DNA from 2 places in the Methylobacterium sp. 1973 genome. Region 1 is predicted to be linked to the other one. Evidence: riboswitches for the same ligand, from Rfam matches in the RefSeq annotation. Region 1 holds a riboswitch; the other holds the start of a gene.
What was found. A riboswitch is a leader RNA that binds a small molecule or an ion and turns the genes downstream of it on or off. The one in region 1 is predicted to bind cobalamin.
Positions count from the first base shown of each region.

Region 2: linked by a shared signal. The riboswitch ahead of ABIC70_RS17080 (TonB-dependent receptor) and the one ahead of ABIC70_RS19335 (CbtB domain-containing protein) in region 1 are both predicted to bind cobalamin.

Region 1 is NZ_JBEPLA010000010.1:85,978-90,577, forward strand. It holds gene ABIC70_RS19325 (S10 family peptidase) at 1-1,094, shown strand, start outside; gene ABIC70_RS19330 (discoidin domain-containing protein) at 1,158-2,516, opposite strand; cobalamin riboswitch at 2,683-2,875, shown strand; gene ABIC70_RS19335 (CbtB domain-containing protein) at 2,912-3,094, shown strand; gene ABIC70_RS19340 (CbtA family protein) at 3,111-3,848, shown strand; gene ABIC70_RS19345 (DUF1636 domain-containing protein) at 3,841-4,242, shown strand; gene cobW (cobalamin biosynthesis protein CobW) at 4,239-4,600, shown strand, end outside.
Region 2 is NZ_JBEPLA010000008.1:124,858-129,457, forward strand. It holds gene ABIC70_RS17070 (RluA family pseudouridine synthase) at 414-1,820, opposite strand; gene ABIC70_RS17075 (NUDIX hydrolase) at 1,963-2,397, opposite strand; cobalamin riboswitch at 2,537-2,729, shown strand; gene ABIC70_RS17080 (TonB-dependent receptor) at 3,014-4,600, shown strand, end outside.

The DNA.
Region 1 (4,600 bases):
GCACCGGCTACAGCCGGGCCGCGGACGGCAACGGCAAGGCCTACTGGTCGATCGAGTCCGACGCCGCGACCCTCTCGGCAGCCATCGCCCGCTACCTGCGCAACGACGATCGTCTAGCGAGCCCGAAGTTCTTCGTCGGCGAGAGCTATGGCGGGTTCCGCGGCCCGCTGATCACGGAGAAGCTCCAGGAAGAGATCGGCGTCGGCCTGTCGGGCATGGTGCTGCTCTCGCCGGTGCTCGACTTCGGGTGGCTGGAGACCCCGCGGGCCAATCCCTGGGGCTACGTGCTGAAGTTGCCGTCGCTGGCGGCCGGCGCGCTGGAGCGGGCCGGGACGGTACCCACGCCGGCCTTGCTGGGGGATGCCGAAGCTTACGCATCCGGTGCCTATCTAACGGATCTCCTGAAGGGGCCGAGCGATTCCGCGGCGGTTGCGCGGATGACCGAGAAGGTCGCCCCGCTGGTCGGGCTCGATCCCGCCCTGGTCCGCGCACAGGCGGCGCGCCTCTCGACCCGAAGCGTCCAGCGGGAGATCGATCGTGCCGAAGGTCGCGTGACGAGCGCCTACGATACCGGCATCACCGGCTGGGACCCGAATCCGGCCGCCGCGCAATCGAGCTTCGAGGATCCGCAGCTCACCGCGCTCCAGGCGCCGCTGACCAGCGCGATGCTCGATCTCTACGCGCGCACGCTGAAATGGCCCGTGGCCAACATGCGCTACGAGCTCCTGAACAATGCGGTCAATCGGGGCTGGAGCTGGGGCTCGGGACGACAGGCACCGGAGGTGCTCTCGAACCTTCAGGGCACCCTGGCCCTCGACGGGCACCTGCGTGTCCTCGTGGCGCACGGATTCACCGATCTCGTAACCCCGTATTTCGCCTCGAAGCTCCTGCTGGCGCAGGTCCCGGCCTACAGTGCCGGTCGCCTGAGCCTCGCAGTCTATCCCGGCGGCCACATGTTCTACACGCGTCCGGATTCCCGCGCCGCCTTCAAGGCGGATGTCGAACGGATGTACATGGACGCTCTGAAGGTCCGCGATGGCGGCTCGGCGCGTTCGGCCGGCGCACCCGCGGAACGTCTCAGGACCGCACCGTGACGTGTTCGGCCGGGATGCAGGCAGCGGGGTCGTCGCCGGTCGGATCGTGACCGGCGCGACCGATCAGACATCGTCGAAGGCGAGAGCTTCGGCCGGGTACTCCACCATGCTCCGGCGCTGAGCGTCGGTATTCTGCCACTCGCCGACCTTCATGTACCGGCCTTCGCGATCGCGAACCTCGACCACTTTCCCGATCGTGGGAATCGACTGGAAGCCCTGCGGCCAATTGGACGCGAAGTAGAACACCTGCTCGACGCGCTCCGAGAGGTGGCAGATCGCCGGCCCGAAGGTTCCGAGCCCGAAGACGAGGTAGCGGCCGTTCACCAGAGCGGCGACGTCGGAGATCAGCGATTCGCTCTGGATCTCTACGGGCAGGCCGCGCTGCGCCGCATAGGCCTCCACTTCTGCAATGACCGGGTTGAGACGGTTCTCGAAGACGAGCTTGACGGAACGAATGCGGCCCTCGGCCTGCAGCCGGTCGATGACCATCCGGTAGAAGGCGAAGGGCGGCTGCGGATAGTGCGGGTCGACCCAGGTGCTGAAGATGTCGCCCGACCGGATATGGATCAGGAGCTGATCGTCGGGCTTGGCCGCAAATGTCCGCGGCAGGCCGTTGAACAGGGGCCGGATCACATCCTGAACGATCGCGCGCGAGTCGATCGGGCCCTGCAGCGCCGTCACCCGCTCGAACTGCGTCGGATCGAAATACAGCCCGGACAGGAAGTAACCGTCCGGCGGAAGCGGCTCGTCCGGCGGAATGAACGTGATGCCGTCGCAGGTCAGCCTCTCGGTCAGAAAGATCACCTTGCTGCGGTCGACCTTCGGGACCTTGACGTATTTCAGGTTGAGCGCCTTCGCGATCGAGACCGCGATAATATACTGCACGAGGCAGTTGCCGAAGGCGCCGTTCTCGAACAGCGACAGGCCGACGAGGTTGCGGCTTGCCCGGCCAGGCGCGGATTCGAGATTGTAGGTGACGTAGACGTTAGCGCCGGGCTTCTCGTTCAGGAGCGTTATGTCGAGCCCGAGCAGCGCCCGCAGGGCGATGAGGTCGATGGCGGCTTCATCGGCGCGGATGTCGACGCCTGCGACGAGCGCCGGATCCGGCACCGCGATCCGCACGAGACGCGCCCAGGCCCGCTCGTCGGCTCCGATGGCGGCCACGAGGGCGCCCGGCTTGGCGGTCCAGCCGACGATGTCGGGCGCGGACCACGTGACGCCGTCCTGCGAGACCTCGACGGCCACATCGCCGACCTCGGGCGCGACAGCATCCTGTACGGGTCGCAGCGCGACCGCGCGGATCGGAAAGCGACCGCCCAGATCGATCTCGAGCCAGGCGGTGCCTTCATCCTGTACGATCCGGGGGGCGCGGCCGGTGGCGAGATCGACGAGGACCGGGCTCGGATCGTCTGCGAGGGCCATCGGGTCTCCGAGAACTGAGCGGAGGTGCCCATGCCGGGCCGGCCGGGCATCCGGTGCGGCGGTGCCCGCATCGGGGCGCGGACGTCAAGCCCGGCCACCTGCGAAGGGACGCACGGGAATCCGAACGGATCTGGCGCCGCTCCGTTGTGTCGTCGCCGGCATGCGTCTACAACGTGCCGGTGACGGTGCCCTGGCAACGGGGTGAAAAGGGAATGCGGTGAGGGGTTTCGCCCCGATTCCGCGGCTGCCCCCGCAACTGTGAGCGGCGAGCGCCTGCCAAGCGCCACCGGAGCGATCCGGGAAGGCGGTGGGCGCGCCGAGCCGCGAGCCAGGAGACCTGCCGTCGCAACAGGATCCCGCAATGCCGCCGGTGGGGCGGCTGGAGACACTCGACGATGACCGCTCAGACCCTCGCCCCCGTCGCCGCCGGTACCCGCTCGTCGGAGCGTCCGGTCGCCGTCGCGCTCGCGGCCATGCTGGGCCTCGGCCTGCTGTTCATGGCGGGTTTCTCGCCGGCGATCGCGTTCCACAACGCGGCGCACGACTTCCGCCATACCCAGAACTTCCCCTGTCACTGACGCCCTCGGCGCAGGGATGATCATTCGGCTTCTGTCGGCGGCCCTGGCCGCCGGCTTCTTCGCGGCTGCCGTTGTGACGGGCCTCGAACTCACGCTGACCTCGCCGCTGATCGTCGCGGCCGAGCGCTACGAGCAGCAGGAACCCTCGCATCAGGCCGCGAAGGCCCTTCCGATCGTGCTCGCCCATGCCGGGCACGACCATGCCGCGCCCGACGCGGCACCGGAATGGCAGCCCGGCCCCGGCCTGCCGCGGATGGCCTTCACCGGTCTTGCGACCCTCGTCGGCGGCGTCGGCTACGCCCTGCTGCTCGGCGCGGTGATGATCGCCTGCGGCCGCGAGCCGACGCCACAGGTCGGTCTCGCCTTCGCGGTGGCGGGCTTCGCCAGCGTCGCCCTCGCGCCGGGCCTCGGCCTGCCGCCGGAACTGCCCGGCAGCGCCGCTGCACCGCTGGCCGCGCGGCAGGCCTGGTGGGTGATGACCGCGGCGGCGACCGGAATGGGACTCTACCTGATCACGATCCACCGTGCTCTGATCACGATCCTGGGTGGCCTCGTCCTGATCATAACCCCCCACGTCGTCGGCGCCCCGCAGGCACCGGAGGGCGCGTCGGAGCTTCCGGCCGCGCTGGCCGCACAGTTCGCCGCCCGGTCGCTGGCGATCAGCTTCGTCTTCTGGATCCTGATCGGGTTGGGGCTCGGCTGGGCGTGGCAGGCGTTTTCCCGCGACACGCAACGGGGAACGGCCCGTGCCTGAGACCGTCCTGTACGTCTGCACGACCTGCCGCCGTCCGGACGACGATCCGGATGGACCGCGCGCCGGAGCACGCCTTCTGGAGGCGCTGCAGGCCGGGAGCGCCGGCACCCCGGACCTGCGGGTCGAGGCGGTGGAATGCCTGTCGGTCTGCAAGCGGCCCTGCACCGTGGCGGTCGCCTCGGCGGACCGCTGGACCTACGTCTACGGCGACATGGATCCGGCCGCCTCGGCGGAGACCATCCTCGCCGGGCTCGCGGCCTATGCGGCGACCTCGGACGGCATCGTGCCCTGGCGCGAGCGTCCGGAGGCTTTCCGCAAGGGCGTGATCGCCCGCATCCCCCCGTTCCCTGAACCCCGCCCGCTCCCCGCCGGCACCCTGGAGGCCGCGGAATGACCATCGTGAACAAGATCCCCTGCACCATCGTCACGGGCTTCCTCGGAGCCGGCAAGACGACGCTGGTCCGCCACGTGGTCGAGAACGCCAGGGGGCGCCGCCTCGCCATCCTGGTCAACGAGTTCGGCGACGTCGGCTTCGACAAGTCCTTCCTCGCCGCCTGCGGGGTCGAAGGCTGCACCGAAGAGGCTATCGTCGAGCTGCCGAATGGCTGCATTTGCTGCACGGTCGCGGACGATTTCGTTCCGGCGCTGGAGACTCTCCTCGGCCGCGCCGAGCCGCCGGAGCACATCCTGATCGAGACCTCGGGCCTCGCGCTGCCGAAGCCGTTGGTTCAGGCGTTCCAGTGGCCGGCGAT
Region 2 (4,600 bases), on a different contig from region 1:
CCTGGGCGATCGTTTGAACCGAGCGCAGGCGCCTATCTTCGTTGCCCCTTGCGTGCCGGCACGGCGGCGCAGGCGCGACGGACCTCCGGAGCTATCACCCCTATCCACCAGCGAAGCTTGCAGGAGCCTCGACCGGACGGGCGATCGTCCCGCCGATGCATCCGGGCCGGGTCGAGGATACCGCTCTCGGGACGCGCATTCGGCCGAAGGGCGACGGGCAGGGCGAAGCGGTTCTCCTGCCCGACCCGGGTCGTGGCCGCAGCCCAGGAGGTCCGGCGCGGACTCGACCAGGCGCGGGACCGTCGCGACGGCATACCGGGCGCGGCCCCGACGGCGATCGGCGGGTCGCGCCACAGGCGGCGGCCGGAAGTCCCGTACACTCTGACGAACCCGGCCGTGCCCTGGCTGCCCACTCAGGCTTCCGGGGCCTCGACGATCGGGTCGTAGCGGGTGGCGTCGAAGCCCAGCAGGTTCCAGCTCTGCGCCATGTGGGGCGGTAGCGGCGCGCTCACGTCCACGGGCTTGCCGGTGCGCGGATGCGGGATGACGATCCGGCGGGCGAGCAGGTGCAGGCGGTTCTGGATGCCCCCCGGCAGCTCCCAATTCTCCACGGAGAAGTATTTCGGGTCGCCGACGATCGGGTGGCCGATATGGGCCGCGTGGGCGCGCAGCTGGTGCGTCCGTCCGGTCACCGGCTTGAACGACAGCCAGGACAGCTTCTGGGCGGCCTGATCGACCATCGCGTAGTAGGTCAGCGCGTGGCTCGCCCCCTCGTCGCCGTGCTTGGCGACGCGCATCCGCGCGTCGGCGTCGGTCAGCTCCTCCTTGGCCAGGTAGGTCGAGACACGCCCCTGCCGGACCCGCGGCACGCCCGCGGTCAGCGCCCAGTAGATCTTCCGCGCGGCCCGGGAGCGGAAGCTCTTGGCGAGCGTCGCGGCGGCGAGCCGGGTCTTGGCGACGATCAGGCAGCCGGCCGTATCCTTGTCGAGCCGGTGGACGAGGCGCGGCTTCTGGCCATCCGGGCCGGTGAGGGCGGCGAGCAGGCCGTCCACGTGCCGGACCGTCCCCGAACCACCCTGGACCGCGAGGCCGAAGGGCTTGTTGAGGATCATCATGTCGGCATCCTCGTAGAGGATGAGCGACCGGATGAATTCGGCATCGTCCTGCTCGCGGGCGGCGTTGCGCGGGCGCTCGGAGGGCTGGTCGAGGCGCAGCGGCGGCACGCGCACGCTCATGCCCGGCTCCAGCCGGTCGTTCGGCTTGGCGCGCTTGCCGTCGACGCGCAGTTCGCCCTTGCGGACGATGGTCTGCACGCGGGTGAAGGGCAGGAGCGGGAAACGCGCGGTGAGGAAGCGGTCGATCCGCATGCCGGCCTCGTCCGGCTCGACCATCAGGGTCTGCACCCCGGAGGCGAGGGTCGCGGAGGCGGCCGCGCGCTGCTCGCGGCGGGTCGGACCGGGTGTCGGCGCGGGGGAAGGGGCCGGGGCAGGCGCAGGGGCCTCCGAGCGCTTGGAAACGGGCCGGCTGCCGGGCTTCGCCGCCAGCGGACCGCGCGGCGCGGCTGTGTCGCGCCGCGGCTTCGCGGGCCGGGCCGGGACTGCGGCTGCGGCGCCCTGCGTACCCCAGGGATCGCGCGCACCCGCATCGTCGCCGCGATTGCGGGCCGCGCGCTCTGCAGCGTCGCGGGCGCTGGTGCGCGGGCCCGTGCGGGCACGGCCGTCGGCCTGGAACTTGCCGGGCTTGAACTTGCCCGCATCGAACTTGCCGGCCTGAGGCTTGCGCCCCTTCGGCCCGCCGCTTTTGGGAGGTCGTGTCGTCATGCTTCCGCCGGCACCCGTCTCCGCTTCGGACGGAGCGTCCGGGCGCATGGGCCGCGGCGTCGCGGACGTCCGGACCGATGGGATTGCACGGCTGTAGCATCGCCCGCGCGCAGCGGCAAAGGCGGCAGCGCGATCGCGCCCGTCAGGGCTCCGCGTCCCACGCCGCGCGGAGCCAGGCCTTCAGGCCGGTCGGGAAGAGTTCCGGCCCGCCCGGGACGTCGAGCCCGTCGAGATCGCACCACCGCGCCACGCAGGCGGTGCCGCAATCCTCGTGAAAGACGAAGCGCTCCTGTCCGTCGAACCGGCCGGGCGGCAGGGCGACCGGGAACAGGAACAGCACCTCGTGCCCGACCTGCCCCTCGTGCAGGAAGATGTTCTCCACGACGCGCGGGCCGCCGAGCACCGTGACGGTGATGCCGAGCTCCTCTTCGAACTCCCGGATCAGCGCGTCCTCGGCCCTCTCACCGAACGCAACGCTGCCACCGAGGGGCCGGACACCTGTCAGCCGCCCGTCATCCGCATGGATCTCCGCCACCAGCAGGCTATCGCCGCGCCGGGGGAGCCCCAAGGCCTTCACGCGGATCTCCGCAGGGGGACGCCAGACCGTCATGCCGAACCGGCTAGATCGTTCCCGACGGCGCCGCAACGAACCGGCGGGCCGCCGCGTCGATCCACGACAACTCCCGGACGTGCGGTTGACGCCCGGACGCACGACGGCCAAGCTGTTCCTCGACGGTTCCCCTCGGGGATCAAAAGGGAACGCGATGAGGGGCCCGCCCCGAAGCCGCGGCTGCCCCCGCAACTGTAAGCGGCGAGCCCTTCACCACCACGTCACTGGGTCACCCCGGGAAGACGGTGCGAGGGCGGCGACCCGCGAGCCAGGAGACCTGCCGTCAGCCGTGGTCACACGCGAAACGCGCCGGGCGGGGTGTCCTGGCGGGTGTCGAGGCGCCGTCAATCCCGAGGGGAGGCGGCCGCCGAGGCCTCGTTCGCGGTGACGTGCCACAGCAAGCGCGCCCGCGACGCCGTTCCCATGTCCGTCTCCACCGTTTCGCGACCTGCGATTCCTGTTCCGGGAGGCCTCCGCGCACCCGTTCAGGCTCAGGTTTCCAGATGGTCGAGGCATTGTAATGTTATTACAATGCTTATAGGACGAAGGGGCCGGCGCGCGCCGTGCACGGACCGCTTCCCCCATGCTTCTCTCGATCCATCGCGCCCGCTCCGGCGGGCCGGCTCCCCTCTGCGGCGTTCTCCTCGCGCTCCTCGCCAGTCCGACCGCCGCCCAGGAGGCCGTCACCCTGGATGAACTCTCCGTGGCTGGCGCGGGCGGAGACCCGAACCGCGCTGCACCGAACGGCCTCAATTTGCGCACCCCCGACCGGACCGCGAGCCGCCTCGGTCTGACGCCGCTGGAGACGCCGGCCAGCCTCGACATCGTGTCGGGTGAGACCGCGCGGCTGCGCGGCCAGGATACGATCACCGAAGCCGTGACCCAGGACGCCACCGGCATCACCACCATCGCGGCACCCGGCAACGGCAACGGCGCCTTCACATCCCGGGGCTTCGCCGGCCCGAACTCGATCCAGCAGCTCTACGACGGCACGCGCTTCTACGTCGGCGCCAACACGGTGACCTTCCCGTTCGACACGTGGAACGTCGAGCGGATCGAGGTGCTCCGCGGCCCGTCTTCGGTGCTCTACGGCGACGGCGCCATCGGCGGCGTGATCAACGTGGTGCCGAAGAAGCCGGTCTTCGTGCCGATCAACGCCGCCCGCGCCGTTGTCGGCACGGATGGCGTTGCGCGCCTTGCGTTCGATTCGGGCGGTGGAATCGGTCAAGCGGAGTTCGGCGACACCTTCGCGTATCGCCTCAACGTCAGCGGCAATCGCGCCGACGGCTGGATCCGGCCGGAGGGCGATTTCCGCAACCTCGCGGTCTCGGCCGCCCTGCTGTTCCGGCCGAGCGCCGATCTGGCGTTCACCCTGAGCCACGATCTCGGCTACCAGGAGCCCGCCCGCTACTGGGGCACGCCGCTCGTCGAGGGACGGATCCCGGACCTCATCCGGTTCAACAACTACAACGTCCGGGACGCGAAGATCACCTGGGCCGACAACTGGACCCAGCTCAAGACCGAATGGTCGCCCTCGGCCGACATCACGATCCGCAACACCGCCTACCGGCTCACCAGCCGGCGCCACTGGCTCGACGTCGAGCAATATTCCTACAACCGCGGCACCGGGCTGGTGGACCGGGGCGATTATCTGGAAATCTACCACAGCCAGGAGCAGGTCGGTGACCGGCTCGACGCGACGTTCCGGGGCAGCCTGTTCGGCTTGCCCAACCAGTTCGTGGCCGGGTTCGACGTGAACCACATCGACTTCCGGCACACCAACAACTTCTACTTCGACCAGACCACCAGCGTGCCGCTCGTCGGCTACGATCCGGGCCTCTTCCCGCAGAACGGGCGAGCCCGTCCGGCCTACGCCACGCAGACAAGCCAAGCCTCGGTCTTCGCGGAGGACCGTCTGATCCTGTCGGACAAGCTCTCGTTCCTCACCGGCGTGCGCCTCGACGTGCCGACGCTGAATCGGGAGGACCTGCAGACGGGATCGCGGTTCGAGAAGACCTACCGGGCGCTGGGCTACCGGTTCGGCCTCGTCTACAACCCGACGCCGGACAGCGCGCTCTACGCCCAGTACAGCTTCGCCACCGACCCGGTGAACAGCCTGATCACGCTGAACCAGTCGCTGGCGGGCTTCAAGCTCGCCACAGGCAATCAA